3 regions of the Arthrobacter sp. CAN_A214 genome follow, and region 1 is predicted to be linked to each of the others. Evidence: riboswitches for the same ligand, from Rfam matches in the RefSeq annotation. Region 1 holds a riboswitch; each other region holds the start of a gene.
What was found. A riboswitch is a leader RNA that binds a small molecule or an ion and turns the genes downstream of it on or off. The one in region 1 is predicted to bind S-adenosylmethionine.
Positions count from the first base shown of each region.

Region 1 (9,801 bases):
CGGATCCCTCGACGACGCCGTGGCGCAGGTGCTGGCGGCACGGGACGAAAAGCGTGCACTGTCCGTGGGAGTCGTGGGTAACGCGGCTGTCGTCCTCCCCGAACTGCTCCGCCGGGGACTCGACGCCGACATCGTGACCGACCAGACGTCGGCGCACGATCCGCTGAGCTACCTGCCCGCCGACATCGGCCTGGACGAGTGGGACCGCGCGGCCAGAGCCGATCCGGAGGACTTCACCCGCAAGGCGCAGGCCTCGATGGCCCTGCACGTCGAGGCGATGGTGGGCTTCCGGGACGCGGGAGCCGAGGTGTTCGACTACGGGAACTCCATCCGGGATGAGGCCCGCCAGGGCGGCTACGCGCGGGCGTTCGACTTCCCGGGCTTCGTCCCCGCCTACATCCGCCCGCTGTTCTGTGAGGGGCTGGGCCCGTTCCGGTGGGTGGCACTGTCCGGGGATCCTGCCGATATCGCCGTCACCGACGCCGCCCTGAAGGACCTGTTCCCCGACAACGCACATCTGCACCGCTGGCTCGACGCCGCTGCCGAGCACGTGGAATTCGAGGGGCTTCCCGCACGGATCTGCTGGCTCGGCTACGGTGACCGGGCGAAGGCGGGGCTTCTGTTCAACCGGCTCGTCGCGGAGGGCAGAGTGTCGGCGCCGATCGTCATCGGCCGCGACCACCTGGACTCCGGATCGGTGGCCTCGCCCTACCGCGAAACCGAGGCCATGGCGGACGGCTCTGACGCCGTCGCGGACTGGCCGTTGCTCAATGCGCTGTTGAATACGTCCTCGGGTGCCACCTGGGTTTCCATCCACCACGGTGGGGGCGTCGGAATCGGCCGGTCCATCCATGCGGGTCAGGTATCCGTGGCTGACGGCACCGACCTGGCGGCGCAGAAGCTCGAGAGGCTGCTGACCAATGATCCCGGCATGGGCGTCATCCGCCATGTCGACGCGGGCTACCCGCGCGCTGTCGATGTCGCAGCGGAGCGCGGTGTCCGGATTCCGATGCAGCAGTGACGATCCCGCCCGGTGTTCCCGTCCAACCATCGAAAGGCATCCATGGATTCCGTCTCAGCACTGCTTGACTCCATCGCCGACGTCGGGCGTGATACCACCCGCGGCGGATACTCCCGCGGGGTGTATACCAGCGCCGAGCTGACCCTGCGGACCTGGTTCGAGGAGGAGGCAGGACGCCGGGGGCTGGCCTTCGAGACGGACCGCAACGGAATCCTGTGGGGCTGGTGGGACGCAGGCAAGGGTGGACGCAGGGGATCCCTGGTCACGGGGAGCCACGTCGACTCCGTTTTCGGGGGAGGAGCATACGACGGGCCGCTCGGCGTCGCGTCCGCCTTCGCCGCCGTCGACATCCTCCGTGCGCGTGGCATCCGGCCGGATCGTGCCCTCGCCGTCGCCGTCTTTCCCGAGGAGGAGGGCTCACGGTTCGGTGTGCCCTGCCTCGGCTCGCGCCTCCTCACCGGTGCCATCGATGCCGACGCCGCCCGCAACCTGACGGACGCCGACGGCCTCACCTTCGCCGAGGCCTCCCGTGCAGCGGGCATCGATCCGGCGCACCTCGGCCGGGATGACGACACCCTGCGGACCATCGGCGATTTCGTCGAGCTCCACGTGGAGCAGGGCCGCGGACTGATCCACTCCGATTCCGCCGTCGCCGTCGGATCGACGATCCTCGGCCACGGCCGCTGGCGGCTGTCGGTGTCGGGGCAGGGCAACCATGCCGGCACCACCCTCATGGCGGACCGGGCGGACCCGATGATCGCCGCCGCGCAGATCGTGCTCGCCATCCGGAATGCCGCACGGGCCGAGGACGGCGCGCGCGCCACGGTGGGCAGGCTCCAGCCCGTGCCGGGAGGCACGAACGTGATCGCCTCGCGGGTGGACCTGTGGCTCGATGTTCGTCACGCGGACGACGCCGTCACCGCCGCCCTTGTCGAGAGGATCCACGGTCAGGCCCAGAAGGCTGCGGCTTTCGAGGGCTGTTCGGTGAGCCTCACGATGGAGTCGCAGAGCGGCACCATCTCCTTCGATCCTGCCCTTCAGCGCACGCTCCGTAATTCCCTGAAGGGTGCGCCGATCCTGCCCACCGGTGCCGGGCACGACGCCGGTGTGCTGGCGGGTGTACTGCCCACGGCGATGCTCTTCATCCGGAACCCCACCGGCATCAGCCACTCGCCGGAGGAGTTCGTGGAACGCGACGACGCGGATGCGGGAGCAACCGCCCTGGCCGACGTCCTGGAGGATCTCCTGTGACGCCTGCAGGTGTCACCGTCTGGTGCGAGTACGCCTGGCTCGGCACCGAAGGCGTTCGGGATTCGGTCCGCATCGGGGTGGACGGCTCCGGCAGGATCGCCTCTGTACAGCAGGGAAGCGCGGCGGAACCCGGTGACCTACTGCTCGGCGGCGTCGTCTTCCCTGCAGCTGCCAACGCCCACTCGCATGCCTTCCACCGGGCTCTGCGGGGGCGCACGCACGACGGCGGCCTCGGCAGCTTCTGGTCGTGGCGCGAGGAGATGTACCGCGCGGCGGGCGCACTGACGCCGGCCGGCTACGAGGAGCTTGCCACCGCCGTCTACGCCGAGATGGTGACGACAGGCTGGTCGAGTGTCGCCGAGTTCCATGACGTCCACCACCAGCCGGACGGCACGCCCTATGAGGGGGATCGCCATGCCATGGAACTCGCGCTGGGCAGGGCCGCCGTCCTTGCGGGAATACGGCTCACCCTGCTGGACACCTGCTATCTCACAGGGGGTTTCGGACAGCCGCCCGGCCCCGGCCAGCACCGCTTCACCGACGACGACGCCTCGGCCTGGCTGGCGCGCCTCGCCGATCTGCGGCGCACCGTCGCCTCCACGTTCGATCCGGACCAGGTCAGCGTCGGCGCTGCAATTCATTCAGTGCGGGCGGTGCCGGACGAGGCACTGGCCGTCATCGCCCGCGAACTGCCCGCCGACCTTCCACTGCACATCCACCTCTCCGAGCAACCCGCCGAGAACGAGGACTGCAGGAAAGCGACGGGTCTCACTCCCACCGGGCTCCTGGCCCGCCACGGCCTCCTGACCGAACGGCTCTCGGTGGTCCATGCGACGCACCTGACGCCGGAGGACATCCGCCTGCTCGGCAACGCACGGGTGGTGGCTGTCCTCTGCCCCACCACGGAGGCGGACCTCGCCGACGGGATCGGACCGGCGCGCGAGCTGGTTGCCGCTGGTTGTGTACTCGCGCTCGGGACGGACCAGCATGCGGTGATCGACCCCTGGCTCGAGATGCGGGCGCTCGAATACGGCGAACGGCTGGGAAGCGGCCACCGGGGTTTCTTCTCCCCCGGGGCGTTGCACTCGATCGCAGCGGAGGGCGGGGCCTCCTCCCAGGGCAGGCCTGCCGTCGCTATCGAGAAGGGCTCCGTCTGCGACCTCATGGCCGTCGATCCGCTGAGTACCCGAACGGCCGGCTCACGCCGGGAGCAGCTCGCCTTTTCCGCCACCGCCCAGGACGTGACCGCCGTCGTCGTCGGAGGGAAGCTGTTGGCCCGGAACGGGGTCCACGAGACCCTCGGGAACCCGGCCGATTCCCTCCGTGCAGCCATCGCCGGCCTCGACGCCGCAGCCGCCGGCCTCGATGCCGCCGCCGCCACCTTCGATGCCACCGCCACCGCAGCCGGAACCCCGGATCCCGGCAATGGGCCGGGCCGGCGGTATCCCCCCGCGGAGCGTTCCTGATGTCACTGCTCATCACCAACATCGGCGAACTGATGACCCAGGACGCCGAACACCGCGTCCTGCGCTCCGCCGCCGTCGTTCTCGAGGGCGAGCGCATCAGTTGGGTGGGGCAGGCGGCGAAGGCGCCGGCCGCGGATCTCCTGCACGACGCCGGTGGCCGGGCCGCCCTGCCGGGATGGGTGGACAGCCATACCCACCTGGTCTTCGCGGGCGACCGCACCGCTGAGTTCGAAGCGCGGATGGCGGGAGCCGACTACACGGCGGGTGGGATCGCGGTCACCGCCGGCGCCACCCGGGAGGCCACCGACTACGAGCTCACCCGGTTGCTGCTCGGACGGGTTGCCGAGGCGCACGCAGGCGGAACAACGTACCTGGAGACGAAGACCGGGTACGGCCTCGATGTGGAGCACGAGGCCCGCAGCGCACGGATCGCCGCATCCGTCGTGGACGAGGTGACTTTCCTCGGAGCGCACCTCGTTCCGCACGGCGTCGACCCGGACGACTACACCGCGCTCGTCTGCGGGCCCATGCTCGACGCCGTCCGACCCTTCGTCGGGTGGGCCGACGTGTTCTGCGAGCGGGGCGCCTTCACTCCCGAGCAGAGCCGTGCGGTGCTCGCCGCCTGCCGGGATGCCGGTCTGGGTTTGAGGGTCCACGGCAACCAGCTCGGCCCCGGGCAAGGCGTAGCGCTCGCTGTGGAGTTCGGAGCGGCAAGCGTGGACCACGTGAACCACCTGGTCCCCACGGACATCGACGCGCTCGCCGGGTCCTGGGCTGCCTGGGAACCGGCATCCGGGACCCGCCGGGGAACCGTCGCCACCTGCCTGCCGGCATGCGACCTCTCGACCCGCCAGCCGCTCGCCCCGGCACGGGCACTGCTCGACGCCGGGGTGCCGGTGGCGCTCGCCAGCAACTGTAATCCGGGCACGTCCTACACCAGTTCCATGGCGTTCTGCGTCACCACCGCCGTCCTCCAGATGGGGCTCAGCGTCGATGAGGCGGTGCGGGCAGCCACCTACGGGGGAGCGTTAGCCCTCCGCCGTGAGTCCGGACAGGACCTCGACGGCGCCCGCGCGGTCGGTTCGGTCGCCGTCGGGCACCGCGCGGATGTCCAGCTCCTCGACTCGCCGTCGGCCACGCATCTTGCCTACCGGCCGGGGATGCCGCTCTCCGGCGCAGTCTGGATGGCCGGCCGCCGGGTCGACCGGCAGGCGGTGCGCCGGCTGGCCGTTGGGAATCCGCAGGAACCACTGGAAGGATAGCCGCATGCCCGCGCCGCTCCCCGCCCCCCGAGACGTCCCCAGCGACATTCCCAGCGACATTCCCAGCACCGCGGAGGACGGCGGATCTCCGCAGCCGGCGCGGCGCATCAAGGCCGAGATCCTCGTCGTGCTCGGCCTGTCCCTCGGCCAGTCCGGGGTGTACGCGGCGGTGAACCTGCTGGAGAAACTGACCCGGGGCCCGCTGTCCGGTCAGACCACCACCCTCAACCCAGTCCTCAACGACCGTCAGTACTTCGACCTCACGTATCAGCTGCTCAGCATCTTCTTCGCACTCGTACCGGTGGCGCTCGTGCTGTTCCTGCTGAGCGGACCCGGCGTCTCCGCGTTCCGCCGTCTTGGTTTCACCTTCGCGAAACCCGGCACCGACTTCGGGCTGGGCCTGGGGCTCGCCGCCGTCATCGGGGTCGGCACGCTGGGCGTCTACGCCGGCGGCCGTGCACTGGGACTGACGACGGCGATCATCCCGGCTGCCCTCGACGCGTACTGGTGGACCGTGCCCGTCCTGGTTCTTTCGGCCCTCCGCCACGCGGTGCTCGAGGAGGTCATCGTGGTGGGGTACCTGTTCGAGCGGTTCGGCGAGCTCCGGTGGTCGGTGCCGGTCATCATCGTCACCAGCGCACTGATCCGGGGAAGCTATCACCTGTACCAGGGCTTCGGGCCGTTCATCGGTAACGTTCTGATGGGGCTGTTGTTCGGTTACCTCTACGCGAAACGGCGCAGGGTGATGCCACTCGTCATTGCCCACGCAGCAATCGACATCACCGGGTTCGTCGGGTTTGCGCTGATCGGTCCGGCGATCGGCATCGGCGGCTGAGAGCGGCCGGGTTCTCCCGACTCCTTTGGGCCACGAAAATGTGACTAAATTACCGCCGAGTTCGGTGCTAATTTGAAGGAGTCGCGGCTCATCCACAGGCCGCCGAGGAGGAACAATGACAGTCATCACGAACGTCTCAGAATGCAGCGTCGGTAATTGTTCGTTCAACCACGACGGCTGTACGGCCATCGCCATCACCGTCTCCGGGAGCACCGACCACGCGTCGTGCGCCACGTTCATCGACACCTCGATCAGTGGTGGTCTGCCGAAGATGCTCGCACAGGTGGGAGCCTGCCAGCGGGCGGAGTGCAACTACAACCACGACCTCATGTGTACGGCATCCGCCGTCAAGGTCGGCCCCGGTGCTGAGGACGCCGACTGCCTCACCTATACACACGCCTAGGGCGGCATGTCGGCCAGAGAGAGCAGGAGCCCGACTGGTGCCAGTCCGGCTCCTGCTCCCTGCGCGAAAATCTTGAGCGGCGGTAGCGCTAGATCTCCACGCGGCCGTTCGCGGTCTCGAACGTCACCGACATGATTCCGGGGGTTCCGTTGGGCGCCACCCAGCGGACGTCGACGCCGTCGAGCGTTTCCTCGACCTGCGTGCCGAGCCATTCGGTGACGCGCTCGGAGGATCCGGCGATCGTGAGGCAGTCGAGTTTCACCGTGGCGGGGCGGGCCTGTGACGGATGCAGGGCTTCGAGCCCGTCATCCCACCGCAGGAGGTAGGGGACCTGCGGATCGGCGATCAGTCCCTTGATGCCGATCTGCTGCCACGAGAGTTCCTGACCATCCGGGAATTTCCGGTTGCCGGGAACCGCGCTGCGGCCGAGGCGCTCCTCGAAGGGTTCGAGGTTCTCGACCGCGACGCACCAGCCCATCCAGCCTCCACCGGCTTCGGAGCGCGCACGCACGGCTTGCCCGAAGGGTGCCTTGTCGGATGCGGGGTGCGAAAGTACCTCGACAACTTCCAGGTACTGCCCGTTGACCAGGGGAAAAATCATGTTCCGTGTGCCGAAGCGGGGGTGCACACCGCCCTTCACGGGTTCCATGCCGAGGGCGGTTGCAATCCGCTCGGCAGTGGCAGCCAGTCCATCGGGTTCGCAGGCGTAAGAGACGTGATCCAGGCGCATGGCTACATTTTGGCACTTTGTGATGGGCGTCTCGACTTAGGCCGCCCTTACTTCACGGGGCGTCATTTCGGGCCTCCCAGAGTTGCCTGCAACGCCGGTTTGGGCTTTCATTGACTGCAGGTCATGAGTGCCAGCGGAAAGCCCCGGCTCGCTGGCCGGCAACCCTCCAACCGCGGTGGGGTGCCCCGGGTGAAGACCAGGCGGAGCCCACACGGGTGCTGCGCAAGCGCGGGCCGACAAGCCCTGGCCGGTCATCCCCGGCGACGGCGGATGGGCCCCCATCGAGAGGGGACACCATGTCCAACGATTGGTCATTCGAAACACGGCAGATCCACGCCGGGCAGACACCCGACTCCGCCACGGGGGCGCGTGCGCTGCCGATCTACCAGACATCCTCGTTCGTCTTCCCCAGCGCGCAGAGCGCTGCCGACCGTTTCGCGCTGACTGAACTTGCCCCGATCTATACGCGGATCGGCAATCCGACGCAGGAAGCCGTCGAGATTCGCATCGCGAGCCTCGAGGGCGGTGCCGGCGCCCTGCTGCTGGCGTCGGGACAGGCAGCTGAGACGTTCGCGGTGCTGAACGTCGCGGAGGTGGGAGACCATATCGTCGCGAGTCCCAGCCTTTACGGCGGCACGTTCAACCTCTTCCGGCACACGCTGAAGAAGTTCGGCATCGACTGCACCTTCGTGGAGGACCCGGACAACCTCGAGCAATGGCGTGCGGCGGTGCGCCCCAACACCAAACTGTTCTTCGGTGAAGTCGTCTCGAATCCCCGCCAGGACGTCCTCGACATCGAGGGCATCAGCGCCGTTGCGCACGAGCACGGCATCCCCCTGATCGTCGACAACACGCTGTCCACGCCCTACCTCATCCGCCCCATCGAGTGGGGCGCCGACATCGTGGTCCACTCCGCCACCAAGTACCTCGGCGGCCACGGGAACGCCATCGCGGGGGTGATCGTCGATTCCGGAAGGTTCGACTTCGCAAGGAATCCGGAGAAGTTTCCCGGCTTCAACACGCCCGACGAGAGCTACCACGGACTGGTCTACGCCAGGGACCTCGGGGTCGGCAGCGCTCTCGGCGCCAACCTCGCCTACATCCTCAAGGCACGCGTCCAGCTGTTGCGGGACCTCGGTTCCTCGGTGTCACCCTTCAATGCCTTCCTGATCGCCCAGGGCATCGAGACCCTCAGCCTGCGGATGGAGCGGCACGTCGAGAACGCCCGGGCCGTGGCTGAATGGCTTGAACAGCACGACGACGTCGAATCGGTCGCCTACGCGGGGCTGCCCTCGAGCCCCTGGTACGAACGTGGCCGCACCTACGGACCGCGCGGCACCGGTGCCATCGTGTCGTTCGACATCGAAGGGGGGATCGAGGCCGGCAAACGGTTCGTCGATGGTCTCGAGCTCCACTCCCATGTGGCGAACGTCGGTGATGTCCGTTCGCTCGTGATCCACCCGGCGTCGACCACCCACAGCCAGCTGGGGGCGGAGGCGCAACTGACGGCCGGGGTGCGTCCCGGCCTCGTGCGGCTGTCGGTGGGACTCGAGAACCTCCAGGACATCCTCGCCGACCTGGATGCAGGCTTTCGAGCGGCGAAGGGGGCGTAGGCAAACCGGTGACCACCTATTTCCCTGCGCCGTCGTCCCGCCTGCCCCGAACAGGTCCGGGGAGCGACGGCCTGCTTCGAACTGCGTTCCTGGGTCCGGTAGTGCTCGACGCCGGCGGTGAACTCCCCGACGTGCAGTTGGCCTTCGAGACATGGGGCACCCTCAACGAGGATGCAACGAATGCGGTGCTGGTGCATCATGCGCTGACCGGCAGTTCCCATGTCGCCCGTGGGGCGTCCGAGGAGGACGGGTGGTGGGATTCACTGGTGGGCCCCGGTCGCACCGTGGACACGGACAGGTACTTCGTCGTGTCCATCAACATGCTCGGCGGTTGCTACGGCTCCACGGGACCAGCGAGCCTCGACTCCCAGGGATCGCCGTGGGGATCGCGGTTCCCCTTCATCACCATCCGGGATTCGGTCCGCACCGAGGCGCTGCTGATGGACCGGTTGGGGATCCCGCGCTGGCATTCGGTCCTGGGAGGATCGATGGGCGGGGCGCGCGCCCTGGAATGGGCACTGATGTACCCGGACCGGGTGGAACGGTGCGCAGTCATCGCCTGCACCGCAGCAAGCTCAGCCGAGCAGATCGCGTTCGCCCAGGCGCAGCTCCAGGCGATCCGCCTCGATCCGGCGTACGCGGGAGGCGACTACTACGGGGCGGACCTTCCCGTTGCCGGACTGGGCCTCGCACGGCGGATCGCCCATATCACCTATCGGTCCGAGGCGGAGCTCGGTGACCGTTTCGGGAGGGCCGCCCAGGACGTGGAGCAGCCGTTCGGCGGCGTGCTCCCCGCGGAGCGCGGGCGCTACCAGGTGGAAAGCTACCTCGACCACCAGGCGGAGAAGCTGGTCCACCGCTTCGACGCCAACAGCTACGTGATCCTCACCGAGGCGCTCATGAGCCACGATGCCGCGCGGGACCGTGGAAGCCTTGCACAGGCGCTGAGCGGAGCCACGGCACGGTTCTTCATCGCAGCGGTGGACACCGACCGCCTGTATTTCCCCGGGCAGTCGGCAGTCCTGGCGGAAGCACTTCCGGGACACGTGCCGGTGCACATGATCCGGTCCCCGATCGGGCACGACGCATTCCTGACACAGATCCATCAGCTGGACCGGGAGCTGACGGAGGCGTTCTTCACCGACTAGGTCGTGTCTGTTAATTGTGTACTCGGTGGAATGTGACTACTGCGGTGAGTAGCACTCCGCCAAGGAATGTGG
Region 1 covers NZ_JADOUU010000015.1:18-9,818, reverse strand. The annotation lists gene hutU (urocanate hydratase) at 1-1,021, shown strand, start outside; gene IWX65_RS12670 (allantoate amidohydrolase) at 1,064-2,272, shown strand; gene IWX65_RS12665 (formimidoylglutamate deiminase) at 2,269-3,738, shown strand; gene IWX65_RS12660 (amidohydrolase family protein) at 3,738-5,000, shown strand; gene IWX65_RS12655 (CPBP family intramembrane glutamic endopeptidase) at 5,005-5,835, shown strand; gene IWX65_RS12650 (DUF1540 domain-containing protein) at 5,951-6,238, shown strand; gene IWX65_RS12645 (VOC family protein) at 6,327-6,968, opposite strand; SAM riboswitch class IV at 7,088-7,203, shown strand; gene IWX65_RS12640 (bifunctional o-acetylhomoserine/o-acetylserine sulfhydrylase) at 7,265-8,581, shown strand; gene metX (homoserine O-acetyltransferase MetX) at 8,590-9,729, shown strand.

Region 2 (9,801 bases), on a different contig from region 1:
GCTCATGACTCCCACGCTAGGGAGGGGTGCGGGGGTGGTCAAGGACTGCAGCCCTGCGTAGCATCCCCTCATGGAGACGATCGAATATCATCCGCGCCGCGACCAGCTCGCCTACACCTTCGGCGGGAGTGCGCCGGTCCTGAGAATCAAGCCGGGAACTGCCCTAAAGCTGTGGTCGGAGGACGCCTTCAACAATGCCCTGACGTCGGTGGATGACGTGTCCGCGGAGAAGGTGGACCTGCGGTTCGTCAATCCGCAGACGGGCCCGTTCTACGTCGAGGGGGCCGAGCCCGGGGACACCCTCGCGCTGCACATCGTGGAGCTGACTCCAGCCCGGTCCTACGGCGCGTCCGCCACCATTCCCTTCTTCGGCGGCCTGACCAGCACCGACCGCACGGCGTTCCTGCAGGACCCGTTGCCCGACACCACGTGGATCTACACCGTGGACACAACGAGGAACACCGTCGGTTTCCAGGCACGCTTCGGGGACTTCGAGCTGGCCCTCCCGCTCGAACCGATGCTCGGCACGGTGGGCGTTGCCCCGCCCGGTGGTGAGGTGCGGTCATCGCTGGTGCCGGAGCGGTTCGGCGGCAACATGGATGCACCCGACGTCAAGGCCGGCACCACCGTGTTCCTCGGCGTCAACGTTGAGGGAGCGCTGTTCTCGATCGGGGACGGCCACTACCGGCAGGGTGAAGGCGAGGCCTGCGGAACCGCCGTCGAAGGTGCAATGAACTCCACCATCATCGTTGAGCTCATCAAGGGCGGGGCTCCGGCGTGGCCCCGCCTCGAGACGGACACGCAGTGGATGGCCGTTGGATCATCGCGTCCCATGGAGGACTCCTGGCGGATCGGGCAGCTCGAGATGGTGCGCTGGTTCGGAGAACTGTTCGGGCTGCACCAGTTGGACGCCTACCAGCTGCTCACCCAGACCGCACTCGCCCCGATCGCCAACGCGGTGGACGCCAACTACAGCGTGGTGGTGAAGGCCGCGAAGCAGCTCTTCCCGGAAGCCGATGCCTACGGCGGCATGCACGCGGACCTGCGCCAACGAGGCGCACAGCTCATTTGACCCCATTGATGAAAGAGGAGCCATGGATCTACAGCTGAAGGGCAAAACAGCGCTCGTGACCGGAGGCACGCGGGGCATCGGGCGGGCCATCGTGGAGTCCTTCGCCGCAGAGGGCGCGAACGTTGCCTTCTGTGCTCGAAATCCCGACGAAATCGCCGAAACCGAAGGCGCGCTCGCGGGAAGTGGCGTACGGATCGCCGGAAGTGCCGTGGACATGGGCGACGGCGGCGCGGTGACCCGCTGGGTGGAGTCGGTGGGGGCGGACTTCGGCGGACTCGACATGGTGGTGAGCAACGTGAGTGCACTCGCATTCGCCGACACCGAGGAGAATTGGGAAGTGTCGCTGCGCGTGGACCTTCTGGGCACAGTCCGTCTCGTGAAAGCTGCACTTCCCTATCTCGAGAAGAGCGCAGCGCCGTCGATCGTCGCGATCTCCAGCGTTTCGGGGCGTGAGGTGGACTTCGCCTCCGGGCCCTACGGAACGGTGAAGTCGGCACTCGTTGCGTACCTGGCCGGACTGGCGTTCCAGCTTGCCGAAAAGGGCATCCGCGCCAATACCGTCTCGCCCGGCAACACCTTCCACGAGGGCGGCGCCTGGGACAACATCCAGAAGGGGAACCCGGAACTCTTCTCGATGGCGATGGGGCTCAATCCCACGCACCGGATGGGCACCCCGAAGGAGATCGCGGATACCGTGGTGTTCGTCTCGAGCCCTCTTTCGAGCCGCACCACGGGCGCCAACATCCTGGTGGACGGCGGATTGTCGCGGGGTATCCAGTTCTAGCGCGTGCCCTGGATCAGAGCCAGGCGGGCGCCGCAGGAACCTCCGCCGCGACAACGCCGGACAGGGCAGCGGCGCCCTGGGCGGACGACTTGCGGGCCGTTACCCCGGAGGTTCCGCGGCCGCTTGCCCACTGTGCGACGGCAGCCAGCGTGCCTGAAATTCCCGTCGCCCCGCTATTCGCTTGGTCGTTCTCCCGGTCTGCGCCGGCGCCGCGACCCTCCCCGGCTTCCGGTTGTCCGTTGCCGAGAAGCTGCCGGACCGTGCCGCCTTCGTCGTCGGTGATCTCGATCGCAAGCCCTGTGTCAGCGCCACGTACGCTCCACGCGCCGGTGATGTCTTCCAGCAGTCGAGCCAGCACCGACTCCGGAAGGTCGTCGAAGCCTGCACCGTTGTTCAGGTCGACGGCGTGCACCCACAGTTCGCGGCTCCGCATCCAGACAGTCGCCGTCGCTGGGACCTCGCGGCCCTGAATGGTACGGACGGTGGAATGCCAGGATGCCGCGGGAAGGTTGTTCCAGTCGGCATCGAGCTGCTCCGCCGAGTCCCGGAACAGCTTCCGCAACGCAGCAGGGCCGAGGGTCACGCCGTGGGCGATCTCGTCGTTGCGCACCTCGACGGAGGCGTACATGGGCGTCTCCACTCCGGTGGCTGCCCAGGCGACCAGACGGGAAATCGCCCTGGCGTTGTAGGCGACGTGCGACACCACGTGCCGACGGGTCCAGCCCGGCAGCAGCGAGGCGCCGTCGAGTTCGGCGTCATTGAGCCGATCGAGCTGACCGGCGAAGAAAGCGGTACCTTGCCGGGCCTGGAGCAGGGCGGCCAGTAGCTCCGGGTCCGTTGTCTGATTCTGTGCGGGAAGCGTCACGGCGTTCCTGTCCTTAGGTGTCGACAAGTCAATGGCTTCGAGGATAGCTGACCGTTACCGGGAGAGTGCCCTCATCGACGGGTTACGGCCCTGCGAGCTTCCCGGGTTCGCGGGCTTCCCCGGCTGCGGCTCCTGCTGTTTCATCCCTCGTTCACCCGCAGTTGTCCCTCGGGATGTCACGGCGGGGAACCGTGTGTTGCGGGGGAAACATCGATCCTCCCCAACGAAGGGAACCTTTCTATGGCATCTCGTATAGCTCGAACCCTGACCGGAATGTCCGCCACCACCGCAGTGGGACTGTCGCTGATAGTCGCCCCTGCGGCCGTTGCGCAGCCTGAAACTCGAGCACAGGACAGCGCCCCGATACTCATCGGTCACCGCGGAGCTGCAGGCACAGCGCCCGAGAACACGGTGGCAGCCTTCGAGGACGGCCGCACGTCCGGCGCCGACTTCTTCGAGATCGACGTACAGCTCAGCGCCGACGGCGTGCCGTTCCTGTTCCATGACGACACCCCGGCACGCACCACCAACGTGGAGGAGGTCTTCCCGGAGCGTGCGGACAACCCGATCACCTCGTTCACCTGGAACGAGCTGCAGCAACTCGACGCCGGCTCCTACTTCGACGAGCGGTACCAGGGCGAGCGCATCCCTCATCTGGACGACGCCGCCAAGGTCGCCACGGCCAACACCGGTGTCTACATCGAGATCAAATCACCGGTCAATTCTCCCGGTGTCGAACAGCTCGTCGCTGATGAACTGCGGACGAATGCGAAGTGGCAGCAGTTGGTTGCCGGGGACAAGATCCAGGTGCTGGGCTTCGATGAGGCCTCCAACCGGAAGTTCGCCCAGTTGGCACCCGAGATCGAGCTGCAGCAGTTGTCCGGTGTAGTTCCAGGTCCCGCAGTACTTGAATCCTGGACGGAATTCGCTGACTCAGTAGGGACCAACTACCGCGTGCTGAGCGCACAGAACGTTGCCGATGTGAAGGCTGCCGGACTGGTGCTGGGCGTCTACACGGTCAATTCCCCCGAGGCCGTGCAGGTTTCACTCGCCCTGGGCGTCGACGCGATCACCACCGACTTCCCGATCCAGAATGCACGCCTCCTCAGGGACACGCCGGTTTTCCCCGGTAGTGGGGTGGAGATTACGGACTCGGTGAACAACCCTGTCGGCGACGATGTCCAGCCGGAGAACGGCGAGTACGTGCTGCTGCGCAATACCAGTAATGGCAGCATCGACGTCAGCGGTTATCTCATTCGGGACGCAGCGAACAACACGCTCACCGTCGGCAACGGGTATGTCCTTGCCCCCGGCGCTGAGCTGCGCGTCCACACCGGGCCGGGCACCGATTCGGCCGGGTCCTACTACAACGGGCTTACCGCCTCCGTGCTGAACAACGGCGGCGACTCCGTGGCACTCTGGACCCCCCAGGACAAGCTGCAGGACGTCTTCGCCAACTAGCGATCAAGCCCGCCCGGACGTCTTCGGCAACTAGCGAACAAGCCGTCCGGGCCTGTTCGCCAACTAGCGATCAAGCCCGCCCGGACGTCTTCGGCAACTAGCGAACAAGCCGTCCGGGCCGACGTCGTCCGCGCATCCGGCCGCCGGAACAGGCGCAGCCTATCCGCGGAGCCGCGTCCTGCCCGGGTCCACAAGCGGTTCGGCCGTGACTGTGGCGGGAACCCGCCGCCCGAAGTACTCGATGCTGACGGCATCACCCACGTCCACTCGCGCCGGGAGCCGGGAGCCGGGAGCCGGGAGCCGGGAGCCGGGAGTCGGGAGCTGGGCGTGGGCGATGGGCTGGAGCAGCACGACTGCGGGAATGACTTCCGCCTGCGCGCTGTTACAGGATTAGATGCAAAAGCATGTAATCAACGATGGAGGCACTTATGCAAATCGGCGTATTCTCAGTCAGCGACATCACCAGGGATCCGGTCACCGGTCGTATCCCCACTGAGCATGAGCGCATTCGAGCGGCTGTCGCCATCGCCAGGAAGGTCGAGGAGATCGGCATGGACGTCTACGCGACGGGGGAGCACCACAACCCGCCGTTCTATGCCAGCTCCCCGACCACCCTCCTCGGCTACATTGCTGCCCAGACGGAGCGGATCATCCTTTCCACCGCCACCACGCTGATCACCACGAATGACCCGGTGAAGATCGCCGAAGACTTCGCCACTCTCCAGCACCTGGCCGATGGCCGCGTGGACCTCGTCCTCGGCCGGGGAAACACTGCCCCTGTCTACCCGTGGTTCGGCAAGAATATGCAGGACAGCGTGGACCTCACAGTGGAGAATTACAACCTGCTCCGGCAACTGTGGGACAACGACGTCGTCAACTGGCAGGGCAAGCACCGCACGCCGCTGCAGAACTTCACGGCCTCCCCTCGCCCGCTCGACGGCGTGGCACCCTTCGTCTGGCATGGCTCGATCCGCACGCCGCAGGTGGCCGAGATCGCGGCCTACTTCGGTGACGGTTTCTTCGCCAACAACATCTTCTGGCCCAAGGAGCACTACATGCAGCTCATCGCCCTCTACCGCGAGCGCTACGAGCACTACGGGCACGGCAGGGCCGATCAGGCGGTCGTCGGTCTGGGTGGCCAGTTCTTCCTGCGGAAGAACTCGCAGGACGCTGTGAACGAATTCCGGCCGTACTTCGACAACGCCCCGGTCTACGGACACGGACCGTCGATGGAGGACTTCACCGCGCAAACCCCGCTGAGCGTCGGTAGCCCCCAGGAGGTCCTCGAGAAGACCCTGACGTTCCAGGAGTACTTCGGCGACTACCAGCGGCAGCTTTTCCTCATCGACCATGCGGGTCTGCCCCTCAAGACCGTCCTCGAGCAGCTGGACCTGTTCGGCGAATTCGTCCTCCCCGAGCTTCGGCGTGAGCTGGATTCCCGGCGTCCGGCACATGTACCGGACGGCCCCACCCATGAGACCCGCAAAGCGGCGCGCCGGCTGCTCGACAACGAGAGTTCTGTCAGCGCCTGATGCCGTAGTCGGCTGCGCGCGTGCTGGGGCGTGCGGTGGGTGAAACTCCGGATACCGGCGTATCGCCGGGGGTTCTTCACCCTTCCCACGGCACACCCGGTGCCTGAGGGAGGTGACGGAGTTCGCGTCTCCTGTAGTGGCGTAGCCGTTACTGCACAGGAGGGTCGGATTACCTATTGACCTCTCTGTTGGCGGAGGCCTACCCTGAAGCCCCCACCACGTGGGAGCGTCCTCCGATCGCCACGTCGGCCTCCTGGACGAGTCCAACCGTGCAGCCCCAGAGGGTGAAAACTGCAGTGTCAACCGGCCGTTGACGAGCGCGCTTCCAAGCGAGGGCACGAAGGAACGGTAGAGGTAGCAAAGACAGCGCGGAATAATGGCCGTCCAGCGCAGGCTGCGGCAGTTCCCGGAAACCCTCGACGTGCTGGCAGGACCCTCTCGGTCCTGGCTGCGGCGCCTTCTTCCCGCTGGGAGTATTCGTAATTCGGGGTTGGAGCAGGCAATGAACAGAACAAGAACCAAGATAACGGCGATGGTGTTCACGGCGGTCTTCGCTGCGGGACTCACGCCGAGCGCAGCCTTCGCCCATGGGGGATCATCGGGCAATTCAGGTTCATCGGACCACGCGTCGAGCCAGGAAGTGGTGTACGAGATCGCTCGGTCCACCGCGCGTTATACCTGGCTGGACCGGGCCATCAAGGACGGCTATGAGCGCGTCACCGATTGCATCGAGTTGCCCGGAGTGGGCGCAATGGGTGTGCACTACGCGAAGAGCAAGCTGATCGACAAGAAGACCGACGCCTCGAAACCGGAAGCGCTGGTCTATATGCCGGTGAAGTACGGAAACCACGAGTACTATCGCCTCGTTGCGGCGGAGTTCCTTTCCACCGCGAAGAAGGCACCGGTCCTCGGAGGAGTCACCTTCAATTCGGAAGCGGCGGATTCGCAGGCGCCGTACAGACACAGCCTCCACGCATGGGTCTGGAAGCACAATCCGGCAGGAGTGTTCGCGCAGTGGAATCCGAGCATCAGCTGCCCGAAGGAGGACACGCACTGATCGAGGACTGAAACGGACCGTGCGCACGAAAGGTGGGAACCTCTTCCGTGCGCACGTTCCGCAGGTTCCGCTGCCGTCGTGCAGATGTCCCCGTATGACACGGCCACCTCGACGCCGCCGTCGTGCGTCGTCTAGGGTCGGAACCAAGAATCAAGAGTTCCAACGCAAAACCCTGGTTCGTTGGACGGCAACCCTCTCGCTGTAGTGGGGTGCCCCAGGTGAGGATTCGGCCCGGCGGTATGCGCGCGGGCAAGTATGGCGCTTCCTCAATGGCGGTGCCCGGTTGTTCGAGGAGTGCAATGCCCGCAAATGCGCCACGCCAGATCCGTTTCAACGCCTTCGACATGAACTGCGTGGGCCACCAGTCGCCGGGGCTGTGGCGCCACCCCGACGACCAGTCGCACCGGTACAAGGACCTCCGCTACTGGGCCGACCTCGCACAGACCCTCGAGAAGGGCCTCTTCGACGGACTCTTCATCGCCGACGTGCTCGGCACGTACGACGTCTTCGGCGGCTCCAATGAAGCCACCCTGCGCCAGGGCACCCAGACTCCGGTCAATGATCCGTTCCTGCTGGTGTCCGCGATGGCACTCGTCACCGAGCACCTCGGCTTCGGCGTCACCGCGGGCACCGCCTATGAGCATCCGTATCCGTTCGCGCGCCGGCTCTCGACGCTCGATCACCTCACTAACGGCCGGGTTGGCTGGAATGTCGTCACCGGCTACCTCCCCTCGGCTGCCCGCAATATGGGCAACGAGGACCAGCTCGAGCACGACGAGCGCTACAACCACGCCGACGAGTACCTCGAAGTGCTCTACAAGCTGCTCGAAGGGTCGTGGGAAGACGACGCCGTCGTCCGGGATGTGGAGAACGGCATCTTCACCGACCCGTCGAAAGTGCATGAAATCGGGCACGACGGCAAATACTTCACCGTGCCGGGAATCCACCTCAGCGAGCCGTCGCCGCAGCGCACGCCCGTCATCTACCAGGCGGGGGCGTCGTCGAGGGGCATCGACTTTGCGGCCGGCAACGCCGAAGCGGTGTTCGTGGGAGCGCCCACCAAGGCCATCCTCAAGGACGCCGTCACGAAGATCCGTGACGCCGCCGAGGCCGCCGGCCGCGACCGATACTCGGTGCGCATCTACACCATGCTCACGGTGATCACCGATGAGACCGAGGAAAAGGCCCACGCCAAGCACGAGGACTACAAGAAGTACGTGAGCTACGAGGGCGCCCTCGTGCTCGTATCCGGTTGGCTCGGGATCGACCTGTCCGTCTACGATCCCGACGAGCCTCTCGGCAATGTGAAGTCCAACGCCATTCACTCCGCCGTCGCGAATTTCCAGAAGGTGAACGACGACGGCGCTCCCTGGACGGTGCGCGACATCGCCGAGTGGGCGGGGATCGGCGGGCTCGGCCCGCGCGTGGTCGGCTCAGGCGCGCAGATTGCCGATGAGCTGCAGTCGTGGGTGGAAGAAACCGACGTCGACGGGTTCAACCTTGCCTACGCGATCACGCCCGGCTCGTTCGAGGACGTCATCACGTACGTGGTGCCCGAACTCCAGAAGCGCGGCGCCTACCCCACCGAGTACGTGGAGGGCACCCTGCGGAACAAGCTGTTCGGGAAGGGCGACCGGCTCCCGGACGAGCACCGTGGCAGCAGCTTCCGCCTCCAGCACGCCCGTCGCTGACGCTCCGTCGCGCGGTTCGTCGGGCGTAGGTCGTCCATTCCTGATGGGTGGTGGAGCATGCGGTCAGCCACAACTGCCCAACTTCCGCGGACCGGCGACCGTCTCTGCCGGAAGTCCTGCCGGAAGCCCTGCCCGGAAGTCCTGCCGGAAGTCCGCCGAAACCCCGTACGGAAGGCGGGAATAGGCCTTCGCCAGGCGCGGAACCCGTGGCATACTCCTCCGCGGGGCGATAGCGTCGGAAGCAACACGCCAACGAATTACGCCAACGAATGGAGTTCACATGTCGCGCGTTGCGATTATCGGAGGCCACGGAAAAGTGGCCCTGCACCTCACGAAAATCCTCACCGGCCAGGGCCACCAGGTCAGCTCGATCTTCCGGAATCCGGACCACTCGTCCGACGTCGAGATCGCAGGCGCGACGCCGGTGGTCGCCGACGTGTCGACGCTGTCGGTGAGCGAGATGGCCGATGTGTTCCGCGGGCACGACGCCGTGGTCTGGTCCGCAGGTGCCGGCGGCAGCAGCCCTGAGGCCACCTACGCGGTGGACCGCGATGCCGCGATCCGCTCCATGGATGCCGCCGAGGAAGCCAGCGTGGGCAGGTATGTCATGGTGTCCTACCTCGGTGCTGGCAAGGATCACGGTGTTCCCGGGGACACCGGGTTCTTCCACTATGCCGAGTCCAAGGCCGCGGCTGACGAGCATCTACGCAAATCGAGGCTTGCCTGGACCATCCTCGGACCGGGTGCGCTGACCACGGATCCGGGAACCGGCCAGATCGAGGTGTCGGACAAGCCCCAGCAGGATTCGGTGTCCCGCGAGGACGTGGCGCTCGTTGCCGCCGTCGTGCTCGGAAATCTCGGCACCGTGGACAAGACCCTCCAGTTCAACAGCGGCGAGACGCCGGTTGCCGAGGCGATCGAAACGGCCCTCTAGGTCCGAACGACCAGAAGCGCCCCTGACAAAGGAGGGCGCCCGGGTGTACCCGGGCGCCCTCCTTTCGTCGATCGTTCGGTCAGCCGAGGCCGAGCTGGACGAAAACGAACCAGACGAGCAGCGGCACGACGGCGATCATCGCGATAGCCCAGAGGAGCAGCGCCCGGAAGAAAAGGCGTTCGTCCTTGGGCTGGGCACTGGCCATGAGCAGTGCGCCACTGGTGGACATCGGGCTCACATCCACTACGGAGGAGCTGATGGCGATGGCGGTGACGACTCCGATCGGGGTCAGCAGCGGATCCATGGCGAGGGGCGTCACGATCGGACTGACGACTCCGAGGGTGCCGGTGGTGGAGGCGAACGCCGACACGATGGCCACGACGTAACCGGTGATCAGCACCGCAA
Region 2 covers NZ_JADOUU010000004.1:40,041-49,841, reverse strand. The annotation lists gene IWX65_RS05340 (mycothiol-dependent nitroreductase Rv2466c family protein) at 1-6, opposite strand, end outside; gene IWX65_RS05335 (acetamidase/formamidase family protein) at 71-1,072, shown strand; gene IWX65_RS05330 (SDR family NAD(P)-dependent oxidoreductase) at 1,095-1,856, shown strand; gene IWX65_RS05325 (maleylpyruvate isomerase family mycothiol-dependent enzyme) at 1,870-2,721, opposite strand; gene IWX65_RS05320 (glycerophosphodiester phosphodiesterase family protein) at 2,962-4,182, shown strand; gene IWX65_RS05315 (hypothetical protein) at 4,342-4,533, opposite strand; gene IWX65_RS05310 (LLM class flavin-dependent oxidoreductase) at 4,611-5,714, shown strand; gene IWX65_RS05305 (hypothetical protein) at 6,217-6,771, shown strand; SAM riboswitch class IV at 6,920-7,033, shown strand; gene IWX65_RS05300 (LLM class flavin-dependent oxidoreductase) at 7,071-8,462, shown strand; gene IWX65_RS05295 (SDR family oxidoreductase) at 8,743-9,396, shown strand; gene IWX65_RS05290 (SLC13 family permease) at 9,476-9,801, opposite strand, start outside.
Region 2: it holds a riboswitch for S-adenosylmethionine, as region 1 does, so the genes downstream of both, IWX65_RS05300 (LLM class flavin-dependent oxidoreductase) here and IWX65_RS12640 (bifunctional o-acetylhomoserine/o-acetylserine sulfhydrylase) in region 1, are expected to answer to the same signal.

Region 3 (9,801 bases), on a different contig from region 1:
ACCCGACTCGCGGTCGCCATGGAGGCGCGGGGCTTCGGGGCGGGCCGGCGTACCTGGGCCCGCGAGAGTAGATTCAGCCCGCTCGACGCGGTCGTCGCGGCGGGAGGTGTGGTAATCGCCGCGGCTGCACTGACGGCGGCCCTGCTGGCCGGGACCTGGAGCTTCCTCCTGTCCTGATGCCGGAAGGGCCGCCGCGACATGCGCCCGGCGGCTGAAGGAAGTCCCTAGAGCACGTCCGAGAGGAACGACTTCAGCCGCGGGGTCTGAGCGTTGTCGAAGAGGGCCGCGGGCGGTCCGCTTTCGACCACCACGCCGCCGTCCATGAACGTGACGGTGTCGGAGACGTTCCGGGAAAAGCCCATCTCATGGGTCACCACCACCATGGTCATTCCGGCCGTCGCGAGGTCGGCCATGAGCGCGAGGACGCCCTTGACGAGTTCCGGGTCCAGCGCCGAGGTCGCCTCATCGAAGAACATGACCTCGGGGTCCATGGCAAGGGCCCTGGCGATGGCGACACGCTGCTGCTGGCCGCCGGACAGGTTGGCAGGGCGAACCTCCGCCTTGTGCTTCAGCCCCACCTGGTCGAGTTGGGCCAGTGCCTTCTCGCGCGCCTCGTCCGCGGACATGCCGCGGAGCTTCCGCAGGGCCAGTGAGACGTTGTCCACGACGGTCTTGTGCGGGAACAGGTTGAACTGCTGGAACACCATGCCGATGCGGCGGCGCAGTTCGTCCGGATTGTCCTTGAGGACCGAGCGCCCGTCGAGCAGGATGTCGCCCTGGTCCGGTTCGATGAGCCGGTTCAGGACCCGCAGCAGGGTCGACTTGCCTGAGCCGGACGGACCGATCACCGAGGCCGTGGTGCCTCGCTCCACGTGCAGGTCGATACCGCGGAGCACATGGTTGGAACCGAAGGAGAGGTGGAGGTTGCGCCCGGTCAGGGTGCCTGATTCAAGCGTGCTCATGTTCTTGCTCCTTCGCCGATCCGGGCGGCGATATCATCGGGTTCGGGCTTCTCGCGCTTACCCATCCGCAGACGGTTGTCGATGTAGTTGACCAGGTGCGTCAGCGGAACGGTGAGGCACAGGTACAGCGCCGCCGCAGCGATAAGCGGTGAGAGATTGCCCGTATTGCTTGCCGCGTCATTGCCGATGCGGAACAACTCGCGCTCGCTGGCCAGCAGTCCGAGGAAGTAGATCAGGGAGGATTCCTTGATCAGGGCGATGAACTGGTTCACCAGGGCGGGCAGGACGCGGCGGACGCCCTGGGGGATGACTACCAGTTGCATCGAGGAGCTGTAGCTGAAGCCCAGCGCACGGGACGCTTCGAGCTGGCCCTTCTCGACGCTCTGGATTCCGGAGCGGAAGATCTCCCCGATGTAGGCGGCGGCCATGAGCGACAACGCCAGGATGCCCATCGGGAACGGACTCGTGCTGCCGGTCAGTTGCCGGAAGAGCGGACTCAGCCCGATCCCGATGAGCAGGATGATGACGACGGCGGGAACTCCCCGGAAGATGTCCGTGTACACGCGTGCGGCCCAGCGAAGCGCACGGTTCCGCGAAATGCCCATCACCGCGAGGATCATTCCGAGCACAGTCCCGATCACGCCGGAACTGATCGCAAGGATCAGGGTGTTCGGCAGGCCCACCGTGAGGAGTTCCGGAAGGACCGAACCCATTGCCTCCCAGTCGAAGAAGGTCTGCAGGAGTTGTTCGAAAGCGTTCATGCAGGGCCTACTTGACTTCTACGGCTTTGCTGCCGGGCTTCCAGTCGGTCGGCATTTCGCGTTCCGGGTACCATTCCTGGGTGAGCTCGGCCCAGGTGCCGTCCTCGATCACGGCGTCGAGGCCGGAATTCAGGGCATCGATCAGCGGCTGATTCTCGCTGTTGACTGCATAGGCAGTGAAGTTCTCCGTGTTGATGATGGTCTCGGCGATGGTGGTGCCGTCACCCTCCTTGACCTGGCCCGTGGCCTGCTGGGAGGGGGCCACCCAGGCATCGACCTGGCCGTTTGTGACGTTCGCGTAGACGGTGTTGTAGTCGGCGAAGCGGACGGGCTCCAGGCCCAGGGTGTTCGTCACGTAGTCGTCCTGGACCGTGCCCTGGACGACACCGATGCGGGTACTCTCCGACAGCGAGTCGAAGCCCGTGATCTCGGAGTCGCTCTTGGCAACGACAGCCATGTAGCCGAAGTCGTAGCCGTTGGTGAAGCCGACGCCTTCGCGCCGTGCCGCGGTGGTGGAGATCGAGGAGGAGCCGACGTCGAACTGCTTGTTCTGCACCTGGGCCAGAAGGGCGGAGAAATCGGTCGAGGCGAACTCGACCTCGAGGCCGAGCTCGTCGCCGATGGCGCGAAGCAGTTCGTTGTCGTAGCCGGTGAAGACACCGTTCTCGATGAAGATGTTGGGAGGCGCATCGGAAAGGGTGCCCACGCGGAGCGTGCCCTCGGTGACCAGCCCCAGCTTCGAGGTGTCGATCTGGTCCAGCGGTGTGGTTTCCTCGGTGGTGTACTGGTCGAGCGACTGCTGGTCGCTGCCGGCCAGGGCATCGGTGGTTTCCGCCGGCTCACTGCTGTTCGAGCCGCACGAGACGGTCAGGGCGAGCAGGGGGACGGTGAGGGCTGCAAGGATTTTTCGGGACAGGTTCATGGCTTCCTTCGATGGACGCGGCCCGGGTTGCGGGCGTGCGGAATCAGGGACGGGATGTTTCAGGGGGTGCCGGATGACGGCGGACGATGCTCGGCTCTGCTGTCTACTCGGGTGACACGCTCGCTGCTCCAGGCTGTGCGGGCGTTGGACGGCCATTGCCTTTCGGGCTGACCGGCATTCCGCCGTACTTGCCTACCGGGGGACTTGGCCCGGCGGCCGAATCTTCACCTGGAGCACCCCACTACGGGAGAGGGTTGCTGTCCAGCCGGCCAGGGCCTGTGGCTGGAACTCTTGATTGTGTAACAACGTTATACGATGGCGCGGCGCAGGACAAAATGCACGGGCAACACTGCGTAAGGAAGCTTCTTGGAAGATGGACTGTGTGCTATATGAACCGGTCCACGAGCTCCGACAGCTCGCGGGTCAGTTCCTCCGACGTGGCAATGGGCGTGCCATCGATGGCGGTGACCGGCGTCAGCAGCCGCACGCTCGAAATCAGCCACACCGCGTCCGCCTCGAGCAGGTGATGCGGTTCCAGCGGCCCGTAGCCCAGATCCCAGCCGCTCCCGTGCGCAGCCTTGAACAGTGCTCCCTGGGAGGTCCCGGGAAGGATGCCGCTTTCGAGCTGCGGTGTCAGCAGGGTCTTGGACGTGCCCTGACGACGCGCGAGGAGGACGGTGGACGTCGGGCCCTCGAGGACCTTTCCGTCCGACGATGTGAAGATGACGTCGTCGGCGCCGCGGGATTTCGCGTAGCGGACCGCGGCCATGTTGACGGCATAGGAAAGCGTCTTGGCGCCCATCAGGAGCCACGGCGCGCGCTGCGCAACCGTGCTGTCGTAGCCCCGTTCGAGGAGCAGAACCTCCACGCCTGCTTGCTGCTGCTGCCGGATGCCAGCCGGTACGGGTGACACCTGGACCCAGGCGGTGGGTTCGGCTGCGCCTTCCGCGCCGCGGGTCGCGACGAGCTTGACCACTGCTTCGGACTGCGCTGGTTGGGTCGCGGTGAATTCGTCGAGGGCGGTGCGGATGGCGCGGCTCCAGGCATCAGCCACCGGAATGGCGAGGTCGAGGGCGGCAGCCGAGGACGCCAGCCGTTCGAGGTGGGCCCGCTCCTTGCGGGGCACGCCGTCCACGGCCAGCAGCGACTCGAAGATGCCGTCACCACGCGTGGCACCGAGGTCGTTGGCCATGAGCTGCGGCTTCGACGGATCGACTATGCGGCCGTCACCATGCGCTGCGTCGAGGAACACCAGAACAGTCATGGGCCCAGCTTATCCAACGCGGTCAACGAAGCTGCCCAAGAAACATCAGAAGACATCAGGGATTGTCGGGGAACACTGCACCGAGGCCCGAGAGCACTCCGAGGGCTTTCGTCCGCACTTCCTCCCATTCTTCGGAAGGCACCGAATCAGCGGTGATGGCGCCGCCGACGCCGAGGCTGAGGCGTGCGCCGTCGTCGGTGTGTTCGATCACCAGGGTGCGGATGACGACGGCGAGGTCAGCGGCGCCGGTCAGGGAAAGGTAGCCGGCCGCGCCCGAATAGACGCCACGGGCCCGGCCCTCGAGATGTTCGAGGATGGCCATGGTACTGATCTTGGGTGCACCCGTCATGGACCCCGCGGGAAAAGCCGAGGCGATCACCTCGGCGCGGGAGGTTCCGGGTTTCAGTTCTGCCTCGATGGTGCTGACCAGCTGGTGCACGGTGGCATAGGTTTCGATGTCGCAGAGGCGGCTCACGGTGACCGACCCCGGAACGGCGTGGTGCGAGAGGTCGTTGCGGAGCAGGTCGACGATCATGATGTTCTCCGCGCGGTCCTTGAGCGAGGCTGCGAGGTCCCGGCGAAGCCCTGCATCGGTCTCCGGATCGAGCGATCGGCCCCTGGTGCCCTTGATGGGTTCGGCCCGGAGGCCGCCGTCGGAGTCGATCCTCAGGAAACGCTCGGGCGAGGTACTCGCGACGGCGAAGTCGGGCCAGCAGATGAGATGCCCGAACGGCGCCGGGCTTGCACGGCGCAGGCGCAGGTAGGCGGCGAGCGGGTCGACCGGGCGCTCCACGGCTGACACGAGGGAGGTGGTGAGGCACACCTCGTAGGTGTTGCCGTCGGTGATCTGTTCCTGTGCCTGTCGGATTTTGTCGAGGTACCCGGCGCGGGAATCCCTCGCCTGGAAGACCGGTGGTTCGGCGAAGGCCGGTTCGGTCGATTCGGGGATCTGCCGCCCGGTGTCGAGAACAGCCTTCCGTACCGTCGCGTGCCAGTCCCCGCACCCGGGGTCGGGCGTGCCGTCGTTCAGGCTGAGGAGGAACACCGCCTTCTCCCGGTGGTCGAGAACGACGGCGCGACCGGCGAAGATCAGTGCGGCATCGGGAAGGGGCGAGGAGGAAAGCGAGCCTCCGCCCGTTTCGCGCTTCAGTTCGTAACCCAGGTAACCGAGCCAACCGAGCGCGAAACCGCACTCGTAGCCGTCGGGGCGTCGGACCACGCGTCGCCCCCAGGCGCCGTCGAGCCAGCGGAAGAAGGGCTCGCGGATGCGCGTCGTCACCGCGCCGGCACTCACCTCGGTGACGCCGTCCGAGTGCTGCGCACGCTGGCCGAACCGTCCGGCGTCGTCGGCCAGGATGGAGAAACGGCTGCGTTCGGATGCCGGCGTTGCGCCGACATCCGAACTGTCCAGCCACACCGCCGCCTTCGAGTTCGGGTAGAGGGCTGCGAACAGCGCCCCAGGATCCGGCACGGCATCGATCCGCTCCACGCGTACGTTCAGTCCGCGACGGGCGGCGCGCTCGACGGACATCAGCCGTTCGCACTGGGGCAGGCTGGTGAGGGCCAGGCGTACGCGGTTCGGGGTGGCCTGCCCCTGGTGCCCCTGGATGACGACGTCGGCGGAGGAGTCGGGGCAATCGGCATCGAGCCAGGAGGTTTCCTGTTCGGCCCACCGGTCCCAGAACGGCTCGTAGCTTCCGCCGTCGCGTGCGAGGGCGCTGCGACGGCGGAGCGCGCCGGGAGCTTCTACCCAGAGGACGGCGTCGAGCAGGCCGCGTGCCTCGCGGGCGGCGGCTCCGACACCCTCGACGAGCACGATGTCAGCGGGCGGCGTATGCCTGAGCTCGCCGTCGCGCCCGTTGTCCCAGTCCCAGGCCCGCCAGGATGCAGGCTCTCCCGAAGCCAACGGCGTCAGCACCTGCCGCACGTATCGGTCGATGCCGCCGCGCAGGCCGTCCCACCCCGGATAGATGTCTTCGAGGTGGAACGTGCTCACGGTGTGGTGTTCGCGTAGCAGTGCGGCAAGTTCAGCGGCGAGGGTGGTCTTGCCCGCGCCGGAACGGCCGTCGATCGCGACGATGAGCGGGGCGTTCCGGGAAGGGATCATGACGAGGATCAGGCCAGCGCAAGCAGGGTTCCCACGCCGACGAACAACGAGCCGAAAGTCCGGTTCATGATCGTCTGTCCGCGGGAATGCTGCGTGAAGCGGCTGAAGGACCGGGCCGCCGCGGCATAGAAGAACCACATCACCAGCAGGTCGATGGTGATGACGGTGGCCGCGAGTACCGCGTACTGCTCGGCGAGCGGTTGGTCCGTGCGGATGAACTGGGGAATCAGCGCAAGGAAGAAGATGATCGCCTTGGGGTTCAGGAGGTTGACCCACATGCCCCGACGGATCAGCGCCAGTGGTCCCTCGGTACGCCGCTCCGCAAGGATTTCCTCGTCCAACGACGGCTTCTGCAGGAACTTCCGGACCCCGAGGTACACGAGGTAGGCCGCTCCGGCATATCGGATCACGTTGAATGCCACCGGCGAATTCGAGACCAGGAGCCCGACGCCGGCTGCTGCCACTCCGATGTGCACCAGGAGGGCGGCCTGCTGGCCGAGGATGCCCCAGATCGACCGCCGGAATCCTACGGTCAGGGCATTGCTCATGGTGTTCACGGCACCGGCACCCGGGCTGAAACTGATGAGTGCGCCCGCGCCGAGCAGCGCAAGCCAAACCGAGGGATTCACCCTCCCATAGTAAGCAGTGCGCAGCGGTTCGTTTCCCGGCTGGACGCGGATCCGGATCTTCAGGTGCCGCAGGGGCAGCCCGTCCGAGGCGAATTCCGAAGTGCGTGATCCCGGCGTCGGTTGTCGTGCCGTCGTTCAGGCCCGCGCCAGCACCTCGATGCTGGGGATGAGGAAGAGTCCGTCGGGAGCCCTTCCCCAGGTCCGCCAGCCCTCGGCAAGCCGTTCCAGGTCCTTCCTCTCGGCCAGGCCGCGCTCGAGGGCCTGCTCGGCGAAACCTGAGTGCAGCACCCGCTCGGCCCAGGATTCCGCGTGGAACCGCCGGCGGTCATCTGTGGCGTAGATCCAACTCGACGTGGAAACCTCCGTCTCGGTGAAGCCGGCCTCCTGGGCCCAGGAAAGGAGATGCCGGCCGCCGTCGGGCTCGGCATTGTTGCCCCGCGCAAGCCGCTGGTACAGCTCCATCCACTCGGTAAGCGCAGGGGAGGAGGGGAACCAGGTCATCGCGTGGAAATCGGCGTCGCGTACTGCCACCACGCCACCGGGCCGGAGGACCCGGCGCATCTCCCGCAGTGCCGCCACGGGATCGGTGAGGTGCTGGAGCACCTGGTGGGCATGAACGACGTCGAACGTCTCGTCGGGGAAATCGAGGTCGTAGATGTTGCCCTCGGTGAAGACGGCATTCCGGACGGAGGCGTATGCTGCGGAGGCCTGTGCCACGACGTCGGCCGACCGGTCGATGCCGGTCACTGTTCCCGGTGCTACAAGGGCCGCGAAGCCGGTTGTGATGCTGCCCGGACCGCAACCGACATCGAGCACATCCATCCCGGAGGTGAGGTGCGGCACGAGGTACGCGGCTGAGTCCTCCACCGTGCGGGTCGCGTGCATGGTCGTCACACTCGGGTGGTGGCCGTGGGAATAGACGTCTTCGCTCATGATCGAGATTAACCCCGGCGGAAGGCCTTCTCCCGCTTTCGCGTCATATTCCGGTGCCATCTTCTTCCGGAGCACTTGTCGCGGAGCCGGCTTCCCCGGCGTCCGCTTTGGCGGCGATCGTGGCGTCGGTGATGCGCTGCATCATCCGCTCGAGAAGGGCGAGCTCGGCGTCGTCGAACTCATCCAGCGCCGTATTGATGTGTTGTGCGAGCGGAGCGAACAACTTGCCGCCGGTCATGCGCGCTTTCTCGGTCAGTTCGAGGTGCACCTGACGCCGGTCGACAGCGCTGCGGGTGCGGGTGACATGACCCGCGGTGTCGAGCCGATCCACCAGAGCGGTGGTGGCGGGGGAACTCAGGTTCAGTTCCTCACGCAGCATGCCCGGCGTGACCGTGGCGCCGGCGCGGGCGGCACCCATCATGATTCCGAGGGCATTGAGGTCGGTTCGGTACAGCGCGTCCTTGGCGCTCGCCGCCTCGATGTACCGTTCGGTCTCGGTGGTGAACTGGCGCATCAGGTCGATCAGCCTGGCTCGGTTCGTACTGGACATGGAGTGCACCTCGATTCAGAACAACTTTAGGCCCTTCCGCAAGTATCTCCATGATAGATATAGTCATTCATAGAGGTAATTTTCCGGAGGGCGTGGGTAGCGTGAAAGCCAAGTGGTTGCGTGTCCTGCTCCCCGTCGTCGTCGTCCTGATCTGGCTCCTCGGTGCCGGGTTCGGTGGGCCGACCTTCGGCAAGCTCGATACCGTCTCCCGTAACGACCAGGCGTCATTCCTGCCGGCAAGCGCGGAATCCACCGAAGCAGGGGAGCTGCAGGAGCAGTTTCGGAACTCCGACGCCGTTCCGGCGGTGATCGTCGCTGAATCCGAGGGAGAGATCGCCCCGCAGGAGCTGCCCGCCTATGAAGAGGTGGCCCGCGCCCTCGGGAATGTCGAGGGCCTTGAGCCTCCAGCCGATGGCGCCCCTGCGGTTGTCGGTCCCATTCCCTCTGAGGACCTCCGGGCCGTCCAGTACCTCGCCTTCATCGCGTCGGATGCCGAGCTCGGCGAGGTTGTCGTTGAACTCCGCTCGGCGCTGAACGAGGAACTGCCCGACGGCGCCATCGGGTACGTGACGGGGCCCGCCGGTTTCACCGCCGACCTCGTCAGTGCCTTCGGCGGGATTGACGGCATCCTGCTGGGAGTGGCGCTGGGACCGGTCTTCCTGATTCTCCTGGCCGTATACCGTTCGGTGGTCCTGCCCTTCCTTGTTCTCCTGACCTCGGTCTTCGCGCTGGCCACGTCCATCCTGCTGGTTTTCGCCTTCGCGTCATGGGACTGGATCCAGCTGAGCGGCCAGAGCCAGGGCATCCTTTCCATCCTGGTGATCGGAGCCGCAACGGACTACGCGCTATTGCTGGTGGCACGCTTCCGGGAGGCTTTGGGTGAGCACGAGTCGAAATGGGAGGCCATGAGGGTGGCCTACCGTGGATCGGTGGAGCCCATCGTGGCCTCCGGAGCCACGGTGATTCTCGGACTGCTCTGTCTGCTGTTCTCAGACCTCAACTCCAACCGGAGCCTCGGCCCCATCGCTGCGATCGGCATCGTATTCTCGCTCGCTGCCGCGCTGACATTCCTCCCCGCCTTGCTCCTGCTCTTCGGTCGTTCCGCCTTCTGGCCGCTGCAGCCCGCGGTTCATCCAGTGCGGCCCACGTCCGTTGAGGAACCCGACCCGGCTGCGGCGGCCGTCACCGCCGTTCCGGGAACGGGGCAGTTGCGCGGGGTGTGGAAGCGGATCGCCGTACTGATCTCGCGTCGGCCGAGGGTTCTCTGGATCGCGTCAGGGCTGGTGCTCGCCGCGGGAGCACTCGGACTCATCCAGCTGCAGGCCAGTGGCGTGCCACAATCGGCCCTGATCCTCGCGCCGTCGAACGCTGTGGACGGCCAGGACGCGCTTGCACGGCACTTCGACGCCGGCGCCGGCAGCCCTATCGCCGTCGTCGCTCCGGAAGCGGACCGGGAGGCGGTTCTCAGCATTGTCGGTGCCGAGCCCGGAATTTCGGAGGCCACACTGACCACGGATCCGGCCGGAGCCGCCGTCGTCGAGCAGGGCCGCGTCCTCGTCAGCGGGACCCTTGAATACCAGGCGGATTCGGATCAGGCCGAGAACGTGGTGCGCAGCCTCCGGACCACCCTCGACGACGCCAGTCCCGACGCCCTTGTGGGCGGCGTTACCGCT
Region 3 covers NZ_JADOUU010000018.1:6,180-15,980, reverse strand. The annotation lists gene IWX65_RS13505 (energy-coupling factor transporter transmembrane component T family protein) at 1-177, shown strand, start outside; gene IWX65_RS13500 (amino acid ABC transporter ATP-binding protein) at 225-962, opposite strand; gene IWX65_RS13495 (amino acid ABC transporter permease) at 959-1,723, opposite strand; gene IWX65_RS13490 (ABC transporter substrate-binding protein) at 1,731-2,645, opposite strand; SAM riboswitch class IV at 2,825-2,942, opposite strand; gene IWX65_RS13485 (aminodeoxychorismate lyase) at 3,031-3,909, opposite strand; gene IWX65_RS13480 (chorismate-binding protein) at 3,965-6,016, opposite strand; gene IWX65_RS13475 (LysE family transporter) at 6,025-6,645, opposite strand; gene IWX65_RS13470 (methyltransferase domain-containing protein) at 6,781-7,578, opposite strand; gene IWX65_RS13465 (MarR family winged helix-turn-helix transcriptional regulator) at 7,622-8,128, opposite strand; gene IWX65_RS13460 (MMPL family transporter) at 8,179-9,801, shown strand, end outside.
Region 3: it holds a riboswitch for S-adenosylmethionine, as region 1 does, so the genes downstream of both, IWX65_RS13490 (ABC transporter substrate-binding protein) here and IWX65_RS12640 (bifunctional o-acetylhomoserine/o-acetylserine sulfhydrylase) in region 1, are expected to answer to the same signal.